2 regions of the Blautia sp. AF32-4BH genome follow, and region 1 is predicted to be linked to the other one. Evidence: predicted binding sites of a transcription regulator. Region 1 holds the regulator's gene; the other holds the start of a gene.

Region 1 (11,323 bases):
TTTGTAAAGCTGTGATATTGTGCTACGAAGTAAAAAATGCGATAATAATCATATGTAATCATAAAAACCTCCGAAGGATGAAGAAGAAAAAATCATCCATGATTGCTTCAATATAAAATACATGCGCCGGGTTGTCAAGGGATTTCTGAGGATGGTCCGGCCGGATTGTGCGGGGGATGGCAGAAGAGAAGTGGAAATTTTTTGAAAAAACACTTGCAAAATACCCGGACAGGGTATATAGTGTAGAAGAAAACAAGATACCCCATTAGGGTATATGAAATAGAAAATCCAGAACTACAGAAAGGAAGACATACGATGGAACAGTACAATGTAACCGGCATGAGCTGCGCCGCCTGCCAGACCCGTGTCGAAAAAGCCGTGTCAAAGGTACCCGGTGTCACATCCTGCGCAGTCAGCCTTCTGACAAATTCCATGGGCGTGGAGGGAACGGCCTCCCCGGCAGAGATTATTGCCGCCGTGGAAAATGCAGGCTACGGTGCGTCGAAAAAAGGCGAGAAGGGAAGCACATCACAGTCGGCTTCCACAGCAGAATACGAAGAGATGCTGAAAGACAAGGAAACACCGGTCATGAAACGCCGTCTGTTGAGCTCCGTTCTTCTTTTGATTCCGCTCATGTATTTCTCCATGGGCCATATGATGTGGGGATGGCCGCTGCCGAAATTCTTTGAAGGAAATCACATCGCAATGGGACTGGTACAGCTCCTGCTTACCATTGCGGTCATGGTCATCAACCAGAAATTCTTTATCAGCGGTTTCAAGAGTCTCTGGCATAAAGCACCGAACATGGACACGCTGGTAGCGCTTGGTTCTACCGCATCGTTTGTATACAGCGTCTACGCCCTGTTTGCCATGACGGGAGCGCAGGTACAGGGGGACATGGATGCAGTCATGAGCTATATGCATGAATTTTACTTCGAGTCCGCAGCCATGATTCTGACCCTGATTACCGTCGGAAAAATGCTGGAGTCGATTTCCAAAGGAAAAACGACCGATGCGTTAAAGAGTCTGATGAAGCTGGCTCCGAAGACCGCCGTTCTCTTAAGAGACGGAAAAGAAGTGGAAGTCGGCATTGATCAGGTGAAAAAGGGCGATCATTTCATCGTCCGCCCGGGCGAAAATATTCCGGTGGACGGCGTTGTCCTGGAGGGAACGAGTGCCGTCAACGAATCCGCGCTGACTGGCGAGAGTATTCCGGTGGATAAAGAGGCCGGCGACCGCGTATCGGCGGCGACCTTAAACCAGTCCGGTTTCCTGACCTGTGAGGCGACGAGAGTCGGAGAAGACACAACACTCTCCCAGATCATTCAGATGGTCAGCGATGCGGCAGCGACAAAAGCGCCGATCGCCAAAGTGGCCGATAAAGTTTCCGGTATTTTTGTGCCGGCCGTTATCTGCATTGCACTTGCTACGATTGTGATCTGGCTGTTTGCAGGAGAGAGCGTCAGCTTTGCTCTTGCAAGAGGTATTTCCGTTCTCGTTATCAGCTGCCCGTGTGCGCTCGGCCTTGCAACACCGGTTGCGATCATGGTCGGAAACGGAATGGGAGCAAAACACGGAACGATGTTCAAAACCGCAGTTTCTCTCGAGGAGACAGGAAAAACACAGATCGTTGCACTCGATAAGACTGGAACCATCACAAGCGGAGAGCCGCAGGTAACCGATCTTGTCCCGGCGGACGGTGTAAGTGAGGAGGAGCTTTTAAAAGGTGCCTTTGCACTGGAGCAGAAAAGTGAGCATCCGCTGGCCCGTGCGATTCTTGCACTTGCAGAGGAAAAAGGCCTGGCCCGCGAAGAAGTCAGTGATTTCTCTGCGCTTCCTGGAAACGGCCTTGTGGCAAAACGGAACGGAAAAGAGCTCTGCGGAGGCAACCGCGCACTGATTACGAAAAAAGCGGTTCTCTCGAAACAGATGGAAGAGCAGGCAGCAAAACTTTCCGAAGAAGGAAAGACACCGCTGTTCTTCAGTGAAGACGGAAAGATGCTCGGTATGATCGCGGTTGCGGATGTCATCAAAGAGGACAGCCCGCGTGCGGTGAAAGAGCTGCAGAATATGGGAATCCGTGTCGTGATGCTGACCGGAGACAATGAGCGCACCGCGCGTGCCATCGGCGCTGAGGCAGGTGTGGACGAAGTCATCGCAGGCGTTCTGCCGGATGGAAAAGAAGCGGTCATCAGCCGCCTGAAAGAAAAAGGAAAAGTAGCGATGGTAGGAGACGGCATCAACGATGCACCGGCTCTGACCAGTGCGGATATCGGTATTGCCATCGGAGCAGGAACCGATATCGCGATCGATGCGGCAGACGTTGTCCTGATGAAGAGCCGCCTCTCCGATGTACCGGCAGCGATCCGCTTAAGCCGTGCGACCCTCAGGAACATTCACGAGAATTTGTTCTGGGCCTTCATTTACAATATCATCGGTATTCCGCTGGCTGCGGGCGTATGGATCCCGCTGTTCGGCTGGAAGCTGAACCCGATGTTCGGTGCGGCGGCGATGAGCCTTTCGAGCTTCTGCGTTGTGACAAACGCCCTGCGTCTGAATCTGTTTCGGATGCACGACGCGTCAAAAGATAAAAGAATCAAAAACGAAATTCTAAAGGAGGATCTGAACATGACAACAGAACAGGGAATGGTAAAAACCATGACAATCGAGGGCATGATGTGCGGCCACTGCGAGGCAAGAGTGAAGAAAACACTTGAGGCAATCGAGGGTGTTGCATCCGCAGAAGTAAGCCATGAAAAAGGAACAGCCGTTGTAACACTGACAGCTCCTGTATCAGACGATGTGCTGAAAACAGCCGTAGAGGCACAGGATTACACCGTAAAAGGAATCCAGTAAAACAGGAAACGTTGAGAAAAGGGAAACGCGCCTGGAATGAAAATTTCCGGGCGCGTTTCTTTTTTTTACCAGATATAGCAAAAATATTGCAATTTGTTCGGAATTTTCGTGACAAAAGGACAAAAATCCGTTAGGATAGAGAAAAAGAAGAGCAAAAACAAAAGGGTTTTTAGGATCAGGAGGTTTTTACATTATGACAGAGTACAGACTTGCAAAGCCGGAAGAGTGGGAGGACTGCATCGAACTTGCAAACTACGTGTTCAGCACGGCACACCGTCCGCACGACTTTGAGCAGTTAATTCCAAGGGTTTATCAGGCAGGACCGGAAATGGCACGGATCCACCGCGTCGCTGTTGCGGAAAACGGCAGACTCCGGGCCGAGATTGCGGTGCTTCCGCAGCAAATGGCAGCAGGGGGTAAGCTGCTCCGCGCAGGATATGTGGGAAGCGTTTCCGTGCATCCAAAGGCAAGGGGCGAAGGCCACATGAAGCGTCTTCTTGGCGACTGGATTACGGATCTGGAAGGAACGTGTGATCTTCTGGCACTGGACGGCCAGAGACAGCGGTATGCCTACTTTGGCTTTACGCCGGGAAGTGAAAAATACACGTTTTACCTGGATGTGGCAAATGTGCGCCATACCTGGAAAAACGGGGAACTCTCCGCTTACACCTTTGCGCCGCTGTTTCCGGAAAACGGCGAAGCGGACGAAGAGGCGGCAGCCTTTGCAAAGAAGCTGAATGAGGAAAAACCGCTTTACGTGGTAAGAGAGGATGTGAAAGCCTGCCTGAAAACGTTCGGCGAGCAGGCAATTGCAATCTGGAAAAACGGTGAGCGGATCGGATATCTGGCACTTTGCGGCGGAAACCAGGTTGTGGAAGCAGAAGTGTTGGAGGAACAGGATTTCGTTCCTGCACTTGCCGCTTATTTAAAAGAAAATGCGCTTGACTCTCTTTTCATTTCCATTCCGGTGTATGAGACCGGAAAAGCAGCAGCGTTATCGGAAGTCTGCGAAAGCTTCACAAAAGAGCGCTGCGGTTCCGCGATGTACCGTATTTTCCAATTTGCAGACGTCATCGAGGCAATGCTGACCATGAAAGCAGAGACGATGGGCATCAGCGATGGAACGTGGTCTGCCGTACTGGAGGGACAGCCGCTGACCGTGACGGTAAAAGATGGAACTGTGACCGTGACACGGGAAGCCCATCCGGGGGCAGATGTACTCAACCGGGAGCAGGCGCAGGAACTGCTTCTTTCACCGCTGGCAAGTAAGGGAAGCAAGGTTCCATCTGAAATCTGGAAGAACATTCCATCCGACTGGTTCCCGCTTCCGCTGTACTGTGCGACGGCAGACGAATTTTAGGCAATGACTGTTGGGAGGCAGAGAAATATGAACGAGACAGCGAAACGAGACAGAAGAGACGAAAAAGAAGAAATCCGGTACCATGTGATTTTCTACGGCCAGGTGCAGGGCGTGGGGTTCCGTTACCGGGCGTATTATGCTGCCTACCAGCTCGGGCTGACAGGCTGGGTGAGAAACTGCTGGGATGAGACGGTGGAGATGGAGGTGCAGGGTGATGAGGAGACGATCACGGAGATGATCAAAAGGATCCGCACCTCCAGCTACATCGAAATCACGGATGCAAAATGGACGAAGATTCCGCTGGAATCGGAATTCGGTTTTCATATCCGTTGATCAGGGCTGTTTTTTCTCTTTTTCCGGAATTTCGACGAGAATGATATCGTTGCCGATCTGGCAGATGCGGTCCCATGGGATCACAAAATCCTCGCCGTGGCAGAAAAAGCCGCAGAATTTCACAGGACCCGGAAGAACGAGTCCGGTAAGATGTCCCGTTTTTGGATTGAATTCCACATCAATCGGACAGCCGAGCGTTTTGCAGGTGCAGATATTGATAACTTCTTTCTGGCGGAGATCTACAACGCGCATGCGGTGCTCCTTTTTACTGATTCCTATGGAAAAACATATGCGAAAATGTTGCTGCAGTTGACTTGAATTTCACGGAAAAATGCGTATACTGTAAAAGTAGAAAACTTTCCGAAATACTTATTTAGAAACGAGGACGAAAGATATGAGATGTCCATTTTGTAATCAGGATAATACCCGGGTTGTGGATTCACGCCCGATTGAAGACAGCAATGCGATCCGCCGCCGCCGGATGTGCGATGTCTGCGGCAGACGCTTTACGACATACGAAAAAGTGGAGACGATCCCTTTGATCGTCATCAAAAAAGATATGAACCGCGAGCAGTATGACCGCTCGAAAATCGAGACCGGTATCCTGCGCGCCTGCCACAAACGGCCGGTGTCCGCCGAGAAGATCAACGAGATGGTCAACAAGGTGGAGACGGAGCTTTTCAACGGCGAGGAACGCGAGATTCCAAGCTCTGTGATCGGAGAGAAGGTCATGCATTACTTAAAAGACCTGGATCAGGTGGCGTACGTCCGCTTTGCGTCGATTTACCGTGAGTTCAAGGACGTCAACACGTTCATGGACGAGCTGAAAAAGATGCTCGACAAATAGCGGGAGGCAAAAAAATGGAAGTGTCGAACTATATTAAAATGCGTGATCAGATGCAGGAACGTTTTCTGACATACGATCAGAAGGAGATCGAAGGAAAGTATGGCTTTGCGTTTGATGGCGATTATTTCTATGTGCCGTATCTTTTTGAAGAATGGAGAGTGAACCGCCATACCGGCGTTGTAGAGGGATCAAAAGACCATTTTCTTCATGTACATCAGGGCAGTTTCAATGAGACGCTGACGATTTTCGACCTGCTCTGCTGCGGAAAGAAGGAGATTGTGCTCGCCGGCACGTATGCGCGTACCAATTCCTTAAAGGGAACGATCAAAGGCCGCACGATTGCGTCCGGCGTTCACGACAGCCGCGCCGCACGGTATGACGGGCATGTGGAACAGCTGAAAAAAGCATGCGTTTCCCTTGGCGGAAAACCATATTTCCCGGGAGACGCTGCTTTTGTTTTTCATGTCTTTCCGTTTCTGCCGCTCGTCTTCCAGTTCTGGGAGTCCGATGAGGAATTCCCGCCGGTGCTGAAGTTTATGTGGGATGAAAACGTCCTCGATTATCTGCGGTTTGAGACGCTGTATTACGTGATGGGAGATTTCCTGGACGCACTGGATCAAGCCTTCGATGCATGTAAAACAGAAGCCTGATACCTTTTGTGAGACAAAATCTTACGAAAATTTTTCGAATGTTTATAAAAATTTCAGTATACGAATCCCTTGGTTTAATGCTATAATGAGCGAAAGTGAGTAAAAAAAGAGAAGAGAAAGGGGAATGCATATGGCTTTTAGCATGAAAGTAACACCGGAAATAGAGGAACTGACAAACATCTGTCTGGATAACTCCAAAATGGATGTTTCGCTGTATGGGCAATACGATGTAAAACGCGGACTGCGCGATGTCAACGGCGTTGGCGTCCTTGCGGGACTGACACAGATTTCAAACGTTGTGTCTTCGGATATCATTGACGGCGTCAAAACACCGTGTGACGGACGTCTGTACTACCGCGGCATCAACGTGGAAAAACTGACCCAGGGATTTTTGAGTGAAAACCGTATGGGATTTGAAGAAGTCGCTTATCTGCTCCTGTTTGGAAATCTGCCGAATGAAGAGCAGCTTAAGCATTTTAAGACGATTTTAAAACAGCAGCAGTCCCTGCCGAAGAACTTTGTGCGTGACGTTGTTATGAAAGCGCCGACCAAGGACATGATGAACACTCTGTCCCGAAGCGTTCTGACCCTGTACGCGTACGACAACCACGCAGATGATACCTCCCTTCCGAATGTGCTTCGCCAGTGCATTAACCTGATTTCTGTTTTCCCGATGCTGTCCGTCTATGGCTATCAGGCGTACAACCATTATATCAAGGGAAAAAGTTTATATATCCACAATCCGTCGAAGAAGCTTTCCACCGCAGAAAACATTCTGCTGATGCTCCGCCCGGATCAGAAATACACCCCGCTGGAGGCGAAGATCCTCGATCTTGCCCTCGTCCTCCACATGGAGCACGGCGGCGGTAACAACTCAACCTTTACAACACATGTTGTTTCTTCTTCCGGAACCGATACGTACTCCGCAATTGCAGCGGCGCTCGGCTCCTTAAAGGGACCGAAGCACGGCGGTGCAAACATCAAGGTTGTGCGGATGTTCGACGATATGAAGTCACACGTCAAAGACTGGACGGATGAGGAAGAAGTATCGAATTACTTAAGAAAGCTGCTGCACAAAGAGGCGTTCGACCAGAAAGGTCTGATTTACGGTATGGGCCATGCGGTTTACTCCATTTCCGACCCGCGTGCGCGCATCTTCAAGACCTTCGTTGAGCAGCTGGCAAAAGAAAAACACAGAGAGAAAGATTACCGGCTGTACGCTATGGTCGAGGAACTGGCTCCGAAGATCATCGGCGAGGAGCGCCATATTTACAAAGGTGTATCCGCAAACGTCGACTTCTACAGCGGCTTCGTTTACAGCATGCTGGATCTTCCGCTGGAGCTCTACACCCCGATGTTCGCCTGCGCGCGTATCGTCGGCTGGAGTGCACACCGGATGGAGGAACTGATCAACACCGACAAGATCATCCGCCCGGCGTACAAGAGTGTCAAAGATGAAGTGGACTATGTTCCGCTGGAAAACAGATAAAACAGGCAGAAGGGCCGGAGCGTGTCGGGATTTTCCGATCTGCTCCGGCATTGCTCTGTGCAGGAAGTAATGTGTCATTGTGAAAAATAGGAGAGTGCAGGAGAATGAATGAGACAAAAAATTACAGCATAACAAAATCCGGAGCAGTCATATTGGAAGGAGGGGCCAATCGCGGCGTCTTTACAGCAGGAGCGCTGGACTTTCTGATGGAGCAGGAGTATTATATCCCTCATGTGATCGGCGTTTCCGCCGGAGCCTGCAATGCGCTGGACTATGTATCGCGCCAGATTGGCAGAACGAGGGACTGTATGATTGTCACGGATGAGAAAAACCGCTACGTCAATAAGAATATCAAGACAATCGTTGAGAAAAAAGCACTGCTCGACATGGATATGGTGTTCGAACGGTATCCGTATGAGATTTTTCCATTTGATTTTGATACGTATTTTGCATCGCCGCAGACGTGTGAGCTGGTTGTGACAAACTGTGAGACGGGACGCGCGGAATATCTGGATGACCGCGAAAATAAAGAACGTCTGCTTGCAATTGGCCGTGCATCATCGAGCATGCCGATCGCCTGCCCGATGGTGGAGATCGACGGAAACGAGTACGTCGACGGCGGTGTTGCCGATTCGATCCCGATTATCCGTTCCTTAAAGACGGGACACCGAAAAAATGTCATTATTCTGACACGGAATTTCGGTTACCGCAAAAAAGAGGGAACGAGAGGCTGGGAGCTGTATGTGGCGGCATTCCGCAAATACCCGAATCTCGTGCGTGCGCTTGTAAACCGCGCGAAACATTATAACCAGGTACTCGAATGCATCGAAAAATGGGAAGAAGAAGGCTCCGTCTTTGTGATCCGCCCGGAGATACCGGCGGTATCGCGTCTCGAAAAGGACGAGGAGAAGCTGCGGGAATTTTACCAGCACGGCTATGACCAGATGAAAGCAAATTTTGAGGCTCTGCAGGAGTTTCTGAAAGAAGAATAAAGTTACTGTATAAACGAAAAGAGGATTGGAGAAAGAAGATGAGTGGAAAAAACCAGAAGAACCGGGGAACTATACTGATGCGGATGTTTTACCCGGACCGGAGAGAAAAAAGTGCCTATACGATCGATTACGCGGATCTGTACCGGAAAGGATACCGGGGCGTGATTTTTGATATCGATAATACGCTTGTTCCGCACGGTGCGCCGGCAACGAAGGAGGCGGCTGCGTTCTTTGCGTCTCTTCGGGAGACTGGTTTTTCCACCTGTCTGCTTTCCAACAATCAGAAACCGCGTGTGGCTCCGTTTGCCGATGCGGTCGGTTCTATCTATATCGAAAATGCGCACAAGCCTTCGGTGAAAAACTACCAGGAGGCATGCCGGAGAATGGGGATCAAAGAGGAGCAGGCGGTCTTTGTCGGGGATCAGCTTTTCACCGATGTGTACGGTGCAAAACGGACCGGACTTTACAATATTCTGACCGAGCCGATCAATCCGAAAGAGGAAATTCAGATCGTTCTGAAACGGTATCTGGAGCACATTGTACTGTTCTTTTATGAGCGTGATCTGGCCCGCGGCAGGATTACGAAAAAAAACAGTTGAAAAATCGGGAAAAATATTATATTATAAGATAAGCCTATGGTGCGCATTTGGCGCATCGTACTATGTTAAGGAGGAAAAATCAGAATGATTTCAGCAGGAGATTTTAGAAACGGCGTTACCCTCGAGATCGATGGTCAGGTCGTTCAGATTCTTGAATTTCAGCATGTAAAACCTGGTAAAGGAGCTGCATTCGTAAGAACAAAATTAAAAAATGTCATCAACGGTGGTGTGGTAGAGCGTACCTTCCGTCCGACTGAGAAATTCCCGCAGGCTCGTATCGAGCGTGTAGACATGCAGTATCTGTACAGCGATGGTGATTTATTCTACTTCATGAACGTAGAAAACTATGAGCAGATCGCTCTGAACGAAGAGACCATCGGAGATGCTCTGAAATTTGTAAAAGAAAACGAAATGGTTAAAGTATGTTCCTACAACGGAAATGTATTCGCAATCGAACCGCCTCTGTTTGTAGAGCTTGAGATCACCGAGACTGAGCCAGGCTTCAAGGGAGATACCGCACAGGGTGCTTCCAAACCGGCTACCGTTGAGACTGGTGCTACCGTAAGCGTTCCGCTGTTCGTAAACCAGGGAGACAAAATCAAAATTGATACCAGAACAGGTGAATATCTGTCCCGTGTATAAGTAAGACTGTTCCCGCCGTTGTCCGTCACAACTTTCTTTGTGGCGGACACGGTTTTCTAAATAAATAGAATATTCGTCTGAAAAATGGCTGATAAAGGCTGTCGGAAGCAGTCCGGGCCCGTTTTTCTCATCGTTCGAAGTTCCGCGAACCAACGAATCTCTGGCATATACAGATCTGTACAGAGGTTTTTAAGTTGTGTTTTTCGGAGCTTTTTTTGTTCCGTAAAGCAAAAATACAAAAGGCAATCAAACAGGAAAGGTGGGAAAAAATGGACTATCAGATGTTCAAAGAGCAGCTTGCCGCGCTGCTGAAAAGAAAAGCCGGCGATGATTTTGAGGTGAAGATAGAATCGGTGCAGAAGCTGAACGGTATCGAAAAAGAGGCGTTTGTCATCAGCAGAAAGAAGGACTGGATTGCACCGACGATCTACGTGGAGCTTCTGTATGAATGCTGTCTGCAGGGCGTGCCGCTTTCTCAGATTGCAGAAAAGGTACTGGAGCAGTACCGGAAAGTGGAAGCGGAGGCGAGAAGACCGGAGAAAGCTGCCTTTTTTACCAACTGGAAAAATGCTGCGCCGCAGATCTACTGCGAGCTCATTCATGCGGAGAAAAACCGTACGCTGCTCTCCGAAGTTCCGCACAGAAAATTTCTCGATCTCGCGGTCGTGTACTATTACCAGATGCGGGGAAACCGCGTGCCGGATGCGACAATTCTGATCCACGAGACGCACCGGGAGCTGTGGGGAATTTCGGCGGAGGAGCTGGATGCCCGTGCCTGGGAGAACACCCTGCGGGATCTGCCGGTGCGCACAGACAGCCTTATGGTGTATTTGAAAGAGGAGTACGGAGTAACATTTCCCCTGTTCGAGCTTGGTCCGCTGGCGGAACAGTTTTACCTGGTCAGCAACCGCAGAGGAAAGCTGGGTGCAATCTGCATGTGCTATCCCGGCGTGCTGGAGAGTCTTTCGCAGCGCTTTGAGGCAAGTCTTTATGTGATTCCGAGCAGTATCCATGAGTGCATGGTGATTCCAGATTATGATGTGTTCCCAGAGGAGTGTCTTTCCGACATGGTACGGGACGTGAATGAAAAGACGGTCAAGCCGCAGGAGATTCTGTCGGATCACGTTTATTATTACCACCGGGAAAGCGGGGAACTGACGCTGTGTGAGGAAGAAACGTAAGCTGTGTGGCAGAATAGTCTGCGAATAATTTAAGAAAAAAATGGGCGGCTGGGTGGGAAAAATACTTTACAATTGCAGGAGTCTGTGGTAAACTATCATAGTGTGGTTGAGAAAACAGATCACATCAGCGTCTGTAGCTCAGGGGATAGAGCAACGGTTTCCGGTACCGTGTGTCGGGGGTTCGAATCCCTCCAGACGCGTTTTTGCTACATGGCATGCTGCGGCGGGCAGGACCGGCGCAGGATAAGGAAAGCCCCTGCTTCGGTGTGAAGTAGAGGTTTTTTTGCTTGCTGAGCATATCAATAACTGATCCGGCGGATCAGTTTTGATGAAGGAGGAAAAATATGGCAAAACCAATGACAACAAAAGATAAA
Region 2 (11,323 bases), on a different contig from region 1:
GACTGGTGTCAACGAGACGAAAAACATCGTAAAGACCGCAGAGGGCGCAGGCGTTGAAAAAGAAGACGGAACGGTTGATCCGATCGACAAAAACTCCCTTGTTTCCATGAACATGTGGGGACTGCAGCCGGAGTTCATTGATCTTCTGGAGAAAGGCTTTGTTGAATTCCTTTCTGCACAGAAAGAGGGAGATGTAAAAGGCGAGTACCTCCTTCCGATCTACATCGACGAGCTGCTGCACGCAGGAAAAGCAGAAGTAAAAGTTCTTCCGACCGACGCAGAGTGGTTCGGCGTAACGTATCAGGAAGACAAAGCTTCCGTAACAGAAGCATTCCGCAAACTGATTGCGGACGGCGTATACAGCGAGAAGCTGTACGACTAATTACGATATTTTGTTATTTGAGTGAATAACCAGAAAAAGCGTGTTTGAATGATTGCAAAAAATTTCAGACACGCTTTCTGCCCGAAAGGGGAAAGGAGCATACCATGGGTAAATATTTTGGAACAGATGGATTTCGCGGAGAAGCAAACATTGATCTGACGGTTGAGCATGCATATAAAGTGGGAAGATTCCTCGGATGGTATTTCGGAAAAGACCACAAAGCACAGATCGTCATTGGAAAAGACACCAGACGCTCCAGCTACATGTTCGAATATTCGCTGGTAGCAGGACTGACCGCATCGGGAGCAGACGCTTATCTGCTGCATGTAACGACCACCCCGAGCGTTTCCTATGTTGTCCGTACCGAAAACTTTGACTGCGGAATTATGATCTCCGCCAGCCACAACCCGTTCTATGACAACGGAATCAAAGTCATCAATGGCCTGGGACAGAAACTGGAAGCCGACATCGAAGCGCAGATCGAAGCCTACATCGACGACGGAACACCGAAGATCCCGTTCGCAACGAGAGAAGACATCGGACGTACCGTGGATTTTGCAGCCGGAAGGAACCGCTACATTGGACACCTGATCTCGATTCCGACAAAATCCTTTAAAAACATGAGAGTCGGACTCGACTGCTCCAACGGAAGTGCCTCTTCCGTAGCCAAGAGCGTGTTTGATGCCATCGGCGCCAAGACATATGTGATCCACAACGAGCCGGACGGAACAAACATCAACTGCGGCTGTGGTTCCACCCACATCGAAGAGCTTCAGAAATATGTAAGAGAGAAACACCTCGATGTCGGATTTGCCTACGACGGAGACGCAGACCGCTGCATCGCTGTCGATGAGCTGGGAAATGTGGTAGACGGAGACCTGATCATGTATGTCTGCGGTAAATACTTAAAAGAAAAAGGCCAGTTAAACGGAGATACGATCGTGACCACGATCATGTCAAACCTCGGTCTTTACAAAGCGTGTGACCGCGCCGGTATCCGGTATGAGAAGACGGCAGTCGGCGACAAATACGTGTGCGAGAACATGATGGCAAACGGCTATTCTCTCGGCGGAGAGCAGTCCGGCCACATCATTTTCAGCAAGCACGCGACGACCGGTGACGGAATCCTGACCTCCCTGATGGTGATGGAAGTGCTGATAGATAAGAAACTCCCGCTCAGCACCCTGACAGCCGAGGTAGTGATTTACCCGCAGCTCTTAAAGAATGTCCGCGTGGCAAACAAAGCAGCTGCAAAGGCCAACCCGGCAGTACAGAAAGCAGTAGAAGACGTAGCAGAGGCCCTGGGCGATGACGGACGCATCCTCGTAAGAGAGAGCGGCACCGAGCCGGTGATCCGTGTCATGGTGGAAGCACCGGACGACGCAACGTGTGCAAAATACGTAGACCAGGTTGTTTCTGTGATGCATAAAGAAGGACTTGTGACAGAATGAAAAAAAGACTGGTAATCTTTTTTCTGGCGGCGGCAATGGTGCTTGGCGGCTGTGAAAATAAAAATTCAAAGCTTTATAAAAAGGGCATCGAGGCGCTCGAACAGAAGGACTACGTAACGTCGATTGCGATGCTGGAGGGAGCCGTAAAGGCAGGCGACCGACTGGCGGAGAGCTACCGGTCGCTCGGCATCGCTTATCTGAAAAGCCAGGAGTATGACAAGGCAAAAGAGGCTTTCAAGAGCAGTCTTTCGAGCATGAAGCACAAAGACGCGGAGTTTTCGCGCGATGTCATGTATTACGAGGCGGAAACCTGCGTACAGGCCGGAGATCTGGATGGAGCCATTGAGATCTGCACCAATATTCAGGAAGAAAAGGCAGATGCCGATGCGCTGTTCCTTAGGGGACGCGCGTACTTCCTGCAGAAGAATTACGAGCAGGCGAAGGTGGATTTTGATGCGGCAGTGGAGACGAAGGAGAGCTATCAGCTCTGCTTTGACATTTACGAGCTGTATCAGGAGAGCAGTATGAAGGCGGACGGAGACCGTTACCTCGAAGCGGCAGTGAAGATTGAGCCGAAAACGACCGAGGATTATTATAATATCGGCTGTGCATACTACTATCTGGAGGAGCAGGACGAGGCGGTCAAAGCGTTCTCGAAGGCAATGAAGGACGGCAGCAGCGCGGCGATGGAAATGCTCGGCGAGGTTTACCTTTCCAATGGTCAGAACGACGAGGCGAAAGCACTGTTTTCTTCGTATCTTTCGACAGATGGCTTTGCGGCGGCAGCCAACAACGGGCTGGCGCTCTGCGCACTTGCGGAAAACGACACGGACAGTGCACTCTCGTATATCGAGGAAGGACTCAAAACGGCGGAGGATTCCGACCGGGAAAATCTGCTGTTCAACCAGATTGTATCCTATGAAAAACGGGCGGATTTTGATACCGCGAAGTCGCTGATGGCGGATTTTCTGGCAGCATACCCGGAAAACACCGCGGCGCAGCGGGAAAATACGTTTCTCCAGAACCGATAACAGACGGAGGAAGTTGGATTGTTTGATTTAAGAGAAGAACAGGAGCGCGTGATTCTGGTCGGCGTACAGGAAAACGGCGGCGCAAACGCAGAAGAATCGCTCGACGAGCTGGCGGAACTGGCCAGCACCGCCGGTGCGAAGGTGGAGGGCCGCCTGGTGCAGGTGCGGGAGGCCATTCATCCGGGAACGTACATCGGAAAAGGAAAATTAGAGGAGTTGAAAATTCTGGTGCGCGCCTGCGATGCGACGGGCATCATCTGCGACGATGAGCTCTCCTCGATCCAGTTAAAAGGGCTGGAGGAAGCACTGGAATGCAAGATCATGGACCGTACGCTTTTGATCCTGGATATCTTTGCGGCGCGCGCCGTGAGCAGCGAGGGTAAAATCCAGGTTGAGCTGGCCCAGTTAAAGTACCGTGCGTCCCGACTTTCCGGCCTTGGCACATCGCTTTCCCGTCTCGGCGGCGGAATCGGTACGAGAGGACCGGGAGAGAAAAAGCTGGAAACCGACCGGCGCCTGATCCGCACGCGTATTACGCAGTTAAAACGTGAGCTTGAGGAAGTACGCCAGCACAGAGAGCTCCTTCGTGAAGGCAGAAAACGTTCCAAAATCCCGGTAGCGGCGCTCGTAGGCTATACGTCAGCGGGAAAGAGCAGTCTTTTAAATGCACTGACAGGATCGGAAATTCTGGCAGATGCAATGCTGTTTTCCACGCTGGATACGACGACGCGGTCACTGACCCTTCCGGATGGACAGGAAATCCTGCTGACCGATACGGTTGGATTTATCAATAAGCTGCCACATCATCTGATCGATGCATTCCGCAGTACGCTGGAGGAAGCACGGTATGCCGACTATATTCTCCACGTTGTGGATACGTCAAATCCGCAGATGGAGCTGCAGATGCAGGTCGTGTACGATACGCTGCGGGAACTGAAAGTTGAGGACAAAAAGATCGTCACCCTGCTGAACAAGCAGGATAAGCTTCTCGCCCCGATGGTTGTAAAAGATTTCCGGGCAGACGCGAGCCTTGCGGTCTCTGCCAAAACAGGACAGGGACTCGAAGACCTCAAAAATTTACTCTCCTCGTGGATGATGGAGGGAAAAATCTATATCGAGCGCCTCTATCCGTACGATAAGGCGGGAACGATTTCACTGATCCGCGGATACGGAATTCTGCTCGAAGAAGAATATCTGCCGGAAGGCATCCGCGTAAAAGCCTATGTACCGAAGGATATCTATCCGAGGGTATAGAGGTATGGCAAGCGGGCTTAAAAACGGCAGTACATCCCTTTAAGCGCCGTACAGCGCCGAAAAATGGAAGGGACAGAATACAAGTAAAAGTACCATATCTAGTGATGTTAGAAAATTTCACACTAGATATGGTACTTTTTACTATTGACGGGAGAAACATGCTCTGCTATCATATGGTTCAGACACTGCAAAGAGTGGAACCTTAAAAAGGCCTTGCAGAAACGGTTGAATTAACAGGAGGGATTCCATGTTTCAGGTAGAAAAGAGAGACGGAACGATTGCAGAGTTCCAGATGAAAAAGATTACCGATGCGATTGGAAAAGCATTCGGCGCAAAAGATATGCAGTTCAGCGATGACATGCTTCAGATGCTGGCACTGCGCGTAACAGCGGACTTTCAGTCCAAGATCAAAGACGGAAAAATTTCAGTGGAGGCAATTCAGGACAGCGTGGAGAACGTGCTGATCCAGTGCGGCTACGCAGAAGTGGCAAAAGCTTACATTCTGTACCGCAAGCAGAGGGAAAAAATCCGCAACATGAAATCGACGATCGTAGACTACAAAGAGATCGTGGACAGCTACGTAAAAGTAGAGGACTGGCGTGTCAAAGAGAATTCGACCGTAACGTATTCTGTCGGCGGTCTGATCTTAAGCAATTCCGGCGCGATCACAGCCAACTACTGGTTATCAGAGATTTATGATGACGAGATCGCCGAGGCACACCGCAACGCGGATATTCACATCCACGACCTGTCGATGCTGACCGGCTACTGTGCAGGATGGTCGTTAAAACAGCTCATCAAAGAAGGACTTGGCGGCATCAACGGAAAGATTACTTCTTCTCCGGCAAGACATCTTTCGGTTCTGTGCAACCAGATGGTCAACTTCCTCGGCATTATGCAGAACGAGTGGGCAGGTGCGCAGGCATTTTCTTCATTTGATACGTATCTGGCGCCGTTCGTCAAAGTGGACAACTTAAGCTACGGCGAAGTGAAGAAGTGCATCGAGGCGTTTATCTACGGCGTCAACACACCGAGCCGCTGGGGAAGCCAGGCACCGTTCTCCAACATCACACTCGACTGGACCGTACCGGATGACCTCGCGGAGCTTCCGGCGATCGTCGGCGGCAAGGAGATGGACTTCAAGTACAAAGACTGTAAAAAAGAGATGGATATGGTCAACAAAGCGTTCATCGAGACGATGATCGAGGGAGATGCCAACGGAAGAGGCTTCCAGTACCCGATCCCGACCTACTCCATCACATCCGATTTTGACTGGTCCGATACGGAGAATAACCGTCTGCTGTTCGAAATGACTGCAAAATACGGTACCCCGTACTTCTCCAACTACATCAACAGCGATATGAAACCAAGCGACGTGCGCTCCATGTGCTGCCGTCTCCGCCTGGATCTGCGTGAGCTTCGAAAGAAAACTGGCGGATTCTTCGGTTCCGGCGAGAGCACCGGATCGGTCGGCGTTGTCACCATCAATATGCCGCGTATCGCATATCAGTCCAAAGATGAGAAAGAGTTCTACCGCCGTCTCGATCATATGATGGATATTGCCGCACGTTCGTTAAAGACGAAACGTGAGGTCATTACCCGCCTCCTGGACGAGGGACTGTATCCATATACGAAACGGTACCTTGGAACGTTTGAGAACCACTTCTCAACCATCGGTCTGATCGGTATGAACGAGGCCGGCTTAAATGCCGCATGGCTCGGAAAGGGTCTGGAGGATCCGAAGACACAGCAGTTTACGAAAGAAGTTCTGAACCATATGAGAGAGCGTCTTTCTGATTACCAGGAGGAGTACGGCGATCTGTACAACCTTGAGGCAACTCCGGCGGAGTCGACCGCATACCGTCTGGCAAAACACGACCGTGCAAAATGGCCGGATATCAAGACCGCAGGCCATGAGGGAGATACCCCGTACTACACCAACAGCTCCCATCTGCCGGTGGACTATACCGAGGATATTTTCTCTGCGCTTGATATTCAGGATGATCTGCAGACGCTGTACACCTCGGGAACTGTCTTCCATGCGTTCCTTGGCGAAAAACTGCCGGACTGGAAAGCAGCAGCTTCCCTTGTGCGGAAGATTGCAGAGAACTACAAACTGCCGTACTACACGCTGTCCCCGACGTATTCTGTCTGTGCGAACGACGGCTATCTCGCCGGCGAGCACTTTACATGTCCGATCTGCGGAAAAGAGGCAGAGGTTTACAGCCGTATCACGGGATATTACCGTCCGGTCAAGAACTGGAACGACGGAAAACGCCAGGAGTACAAGAACAGAACTGTATATGATATCATCCACTCCAAATCGCCGGAGCAGAAAATGAAATCGTACGGTGCAGCAGAGAAACTGGCAGAGCAGGCCGCTGGAAAAGAAGAGCCGAAAGCCGCTGCAGCAGCAGATAAAATCGAGGAAGACGGCATGTACCTGTTCACGACAAGCACCTGCCCGAACTGCAAAATGGCAAAAGAAATGCTCGCCGAGGAGCAGTATGAGGTGATCGACGCAGAGCGTCACCCGGATCTTGCCGCACAGTACGGCATCATGCAGGCACCGACTCTTCTCGTTGTGGAGGACGGCCAGGCGCAGAAGATTGTGAATGCTTCCAATATCCAGAAATATGTGGATGAATATCTCTCCTAAATCTGTGCGCATATAGTTGCAGGAAAGAACAAACAGAGTTATAATAGGAAAAAGTGATACCCTCGCCCGGGCATCCCGGGTGGGGGTATTATTATGGCGCTGAGCACAGCAGAAATCGGCCCGGTGGACCGGTTTCACTTACAGAAGGGAGAAAAATTATGGGATACAGCCAGGACACAATCTGTGTACAGGGAGGATGGCAGCCGAAAAACGGTGAGCCGCGTGTACTTCCGATTTACCAGAGCACAACATTCAAATATGCAACCAGCGAGGAAATGGGAAAACTGTTCGATCTGGAGGAGGAGGGATATTTCTATTCCCGTCTGCAGAACCCGACGAACGACGTCGTAGCACAGAAAATCTGCGATCTGGAGGGCGGCGTGGCAGCCATGCTCACATCTTCCGGCCAGGCGGCAACGATGCTTGCTGTTACCAACATCTGTGAGGCAGGCGACCACGTTGTCTGCGCGGCAAAGGTTTACGGAGGAACCTCCAACCTGCTCGCCGTTACCTTAAAACGATTCGGCATCGAGACTACCCTCGTGGACCAGGATGCGCCGGCAGAGGAGCTGGAAAAAGCATTCCAGCCGAACACCAAAGCTGTCTTTGCCGAGACGATTTCCAACCCGGCAGGTGTTGTACTTGACATTGAAAAGTTTGTTAAACTTGCACATGAGCACGGCGTTCCGATGATCTGCGACAACACCTTTGCAACCCCGATCAACTGCCGTCCGTTCGAGTTCGGTGTAGATATTGTCACCCATTCCACCACAAAATACATGGACGGCCATGCAATGGCGCTCGGCGGAGCGATTGTCGATTCCGGAAACTTCGACTGGGATGCGCATGCAGACAAATTCCCGGGCCTTACTACACCGGACGAATCGTACCACGGCGTGATTTATACGCAGAAATTCGGTAAAAAAGCGTATATCACAAAAGCAACCGCACAGCTGATGCGTGATATGGGAGCGTGCCAGTCCCCGCAGAATGCATTCCTGACGAATGTCGGTCTGGAGACCCTGCACCTGCGCGTGGAGCGTCACTGCAGAAATGCCGAGAAAGTGGCAGAGTTCCTGAAAAACCACCCGAAGGTAGCATGGGTTGAGTACGCAGGCCTTGCAGACAGCAAATACCATGCGCTGGCAGAAAAATACATGCCGAACGGAACCTGCGGCGTTCTCTGCTTCGGACCAAAGGGCGGAAGAGACGGCGCGATGCGCTTCACGAACGGCCTGAAAATGGTAGCAATTGTAACACACGTTGCCGATGCAAGAAGCTGCGTTCTGCACCCGGCAAGCCATACCCATCGCCAGCTGAACGATCAGCAGCTCATCGAAGCCGGTGTTCTGCCGGATCTGATCCGTCTGTCAGTCGGCATTGAGGATGTGAACGATATCATTGCAGACCTTGATCAGGCGCTTGCGAACGTATAAAGATACAAAAAACAGGATGTGAAAAGGAGCGTATTGGTAAAATGGAAGAAATGGCAGAGAAACGCGTAAAAGATTCTGAGACAGAGCAGTCGTATCTTCTGATGCACCGCCATATCAACGGCTATGGCCGTCTGTTCGGCGGCCAGCTGGTCGCGTGGATCGATGAGCTTGCCGGTCTGGTGGGACGCCGCCACTGCGGCCACGAAATCACCACCGCGTGCATCGACAATCTGAACTTCAAGCATCCTGCTTTTCTGAACGACACCGTCGTACTGGTCGGAAGAGTGACGTATGTCGGACGCACCTCAATGGAGGTGCGCGTCGACACGTACGTGGAAGAGCTTGCGACCGGCATTCGGAAAATGATCAACCGTGCCTACGTGGTGATGGTGGCCATCGACGAGAACGGCCGCGCACTTCCCGTCCCGGGCCTGATTCTGGAATCCCCGGAGCAGGAGGCCGAGTGGGAGGGCGGAAAACGCCGCTATGAACTGCGAAAAGAGCGTCACAGAGAGGGGTTCTAAGTTGACGTTCACCCGCACATTTGCAGAATCCACCGGAGCTGTCTTCGTGCATTCTGAAAATTTTATTTTAAGAAAATCCCGCCGTGTCCCTTGACAGGCGGGATTTTCCATGTTAAGGTAAAGGCAGTTATACGACTGACGGAAGTGGAAATGACCACAGGGAGTATAGCGTGAGAAGAGGCCGACCGTCTGGGCAGAAGAATGCTTGGGGGAGTGGGTCTGTTTTTTTATCCAAAAACAGAAAATCCCATTCCAGCCACCTTGAAAAGGAGATCAGAAGATGAAAAAAGTATCACTGGAACAGGAATTAAAAGGAAATGCATATCCAGGAAGAGGAATTGTGATCGGCAGATCCAAAGACGGCACAAAAGCCGTTGCCGGATACTTTATTATGGGCAGAAGCCAGAACAGCCGCAACCGTGTCTTTGTTGAGGAGGGTGAGGGAATCCGCACACAGGCGTTTGATCCGTCGAAGCTGGAAGATCCGAGCCTGATCATCTACGCACCGGTACGCGTTCTGGGAAATGATACGATCGTAACAAACGGAGACCAGACCGATACCGTATACGAAGGACTGGAGCAGGGAAAAACGTTTGAGGTATCCCTTAGAAGCAGAGAGTTTGAGCCGGATGCACCGAACTACACTCCTCGTATTTCCGGTGTGATGCACGTAGAGAACGGAACGTACGGCTACCAGATGTCGATCTTAAAGAGCAATAACGGCGATCCTTCCCAGTGCAACCGCTACACCTTCTCCTATGATAACTGTGTAGCAGGGGAAGGCCATTTCATCCACACCTACATGCACGACGGCAATCCGCTGCCAAGCTTTGAGGGTGAGCCAAAACTGGTCGAGATTCCGGATGACATCGATGCTTTCACCGAACTGCTCTGGAGCAGCTTAAACGAGGACAACAAGGTGTCCCTCTTCACACGCTATATCGACATTGCAACCGGCAAGTATGAGACAAGAATCGTGAATAAAAATAAATAAGAAATCGAGTGTTTTGCGAAAGGAGAAAATCATGAAAGAATTAGCGTTAAAATACGGATGCAACCCGAACCAGAAACCTTCCAGAATTTACATGGATGATGACAGAGATCTTCCGATCGAAGTATTAAGCGGCCGTCCGGGCTATATCAATTTTCTGGATGCCTTCAATGGCTGGCAGCTGGTACGTGAGCTGAAAGCAGCCACCGGTCTTCCGGCAGCAACTTCCTTCAAGCACGTTTCCCCGGCAGGTGCAGCCGTAGGTCTTCCGCTGGACGAGACCCTGCGTAAAATTTACTGGGTAGACGATATGGGAGAGCTTTCTCCGTTAGCATGCGCTTATGCAAGAGCCAGAGGCGCAGACCGTATGTCTTCTTTCGGCGACTTTATCGCACTTTCTGATGTCTGCGACAAAGACACCGCATCTCTGATCAAACGTGAGGTTTCTGACGGTGTCATCGCTCCGGGATTTACCGATGAAGCACTGGAAATCTTGAAAGCAAAGAAAAAAGGTAACTACTGCGTCATCAAAATCGACGAGAATTACCGTCCGGCTCCGCTCGAGCACAAACAGGTCTTCGGCATTACCTTTGAGCAGGGCCGCCAGGAGCTGCCGATCGACGATGAGCTGCTCTCCAACGTGGTAACCGAGAACAAAGAGATTCCGGAAGCAGCAAAACGCGATCTGAAGATTGCACTGATTACCTTAAAATATACCCAGTCCAACTCCGTATGCTTCGTCAAAGACGGTCAGGCCATCGGTGTCGGCGCAGGCCAGCAGTCCCGTGTGCACTGCACCCGTCTTGCCGGACAGAAAGCCGACAACTGGTTCCTGCGTCAGTGCCCGAAGGTGCTGGATCTGCAGTTCGTAGACGGCATCCGCCGCGCAGACCGTGACAATGCGATCGACGTTTACATCGGCGAGGAGTACATGGATGTTCTCGCAGACGGCGCATGGGAGAAGATCTTCAAAGTAAAACCGGAAGTCTTCACAAGAGAAGAGAAACGTGCATGGCTCGACCAGATGAAGGGCGTAACCTTAGGTTCCGATGCCTTCTTCCCGTTCAGCGACAACATCGAGCGCGCACACAAGAGCGGCGTCCAGTACATCGCAGAGCCGGGCGGATCGGTTCGTGATGACGCTGTCATCGAGTGCTGCAACAAGTACAACATGGCGATGGCATTTACAGGAATCCGTCTGTTCCATCACTAAAAAGAAATGCGTTTTATATTTATATAAGAAGAAAGAATCCGGTCTCTGGGCGGCCGGATTCTTTCTTTTTTTCGCACATGTATCATCAAAGAGAGAGTAGCACTTTCTGAAGAATAAAAAATAAGCAGGAAGAGGGCGGTACCGCCCTTTTTCTGTCGAAAACCCCTGTTCTTTTTCGGAAAAGTGTGATAAAATACCCCATGGGCGTATCTTTTGCCCGCTGCAAAAAGGAGGATGAGGAATATGCGGCAGATGGAATTTAAAATGGAGCGACAGGGACTTCTCGAGGAAGGCCAGGAAGTCAACGTGACAGAAAGCGCACTGCCTACCTCCTATTATTATACGATTACCCCGGCAGTGGCCATGAGCAGGAATTATCAGG

Evidence for each region. Region 1 encodes NrdR, which represses ribonucleotide reductase genes. Its sites were predicted from a motif close to CACAANATNTTGTG; they were not measured.
Region 2: a site for NrdR is predicted at 4,239-4,252, ahead of DWZ44_RS03385 (ribonucleoside triphosphate reductase). Genes of this name have one in related genera too.

What each region holds. Positions count from the first base shown of each region.
Region 1 covers NZ_QTVL01000001.1:35,798-47,120, forward strand. Annotated here, with positions in the region: gene DWZ44_RS00220 (LysR family transcriptional regulator) at 1-62, opposite strand, end outside; gene DWZ44_RS00225 (heavy metal translocating P-type ATPase) at 316-2,856, shown strand; gene DWZ44_RS00230 (GNAT family N-acetyltransferase) at 3,050-4,216, shown strand; gene DWZ44_RS00235 (acylphosphatase) at 4,244-4,549, shown strand; gene DWZ44_RS00240 (YlmC/YmxH family sporulation protein) at 4,550-4,801, opposite strand; gene nrdR (transcriptional regulator NrdR) at 4,944-5,396, shown strand; gene DWZ44_RS00250 (DUF3786 domain-containing protein) at 5,411-6,046, shown strand; gene DWZ44_RS00255 (citrate/2-methylcitrate synthase) at 6,177-7,535, shown strand; gene DWZ44_RS00260 (patatin-like phospholipase family protein) at 7,640-8,527, shown strand; gene DWZ44_RS00265 (YqeG family HAD IIIA-type phosphatase) at 8,602-9,126, shown strand; gene efp (elongation factor P) at 9,211-9,768, shown strand; gene DWZ44_RS00275 (DUF5688 family protein) at 10,038-10,949, shown strand; tRNA gene DWZ44_RS00280 (tRNA-Arg) at 11,077-11,149, shown strand; gene DWZ44_RS00285 (hypothetical protein) at 11,294-11,323, shown strand, end outside.
Region 2 covers NZ_QTVL01000002.1:134,486-145,808, reverse strand. Annotated here, with positions in the region: gene DWZ44_RS03405 (nucleotidyltransferase family protein) at 1-382, shown strand, start outside; gene glmM (phosphoglucosamine mutase) at 487-1,833, shown strand; gene DWZ44_RS03395 (tetratricopeptide repeat protein) at 1,830-2,864, shown strand; gene hflX (GTPase HflX) at 2,883-4,118, shown strand; gene DWZ44_RS03385 (ribonucleoside triphosphate reductase) at 4,366-6,777, shown strand; gene DWZ44_RS03380 (O-acetylhomoserine aminocarboxypropyltransferase/cysteine synthase family protein) at 6,936-8,213, shown strand; gene DWZ44_RS03375 (acyl-CoA thioesterase) at 8,255-8,737, shown strand; ZMP/ZTP riboswitch at 8,859-8,939, shown strand; gene DWZ44_RS03370 (IMP cyclohydrolase) at 9,018-9,731, shown strand; gene DWZ44_RS03365 (phosphoribosylaminoimidazolecarboxamide formyltransferase) at 9,763-10,941, shown strand; gene DWZ44_RS03360 (hypothetical protein) at 11,185-11,323, shown strand, end outside.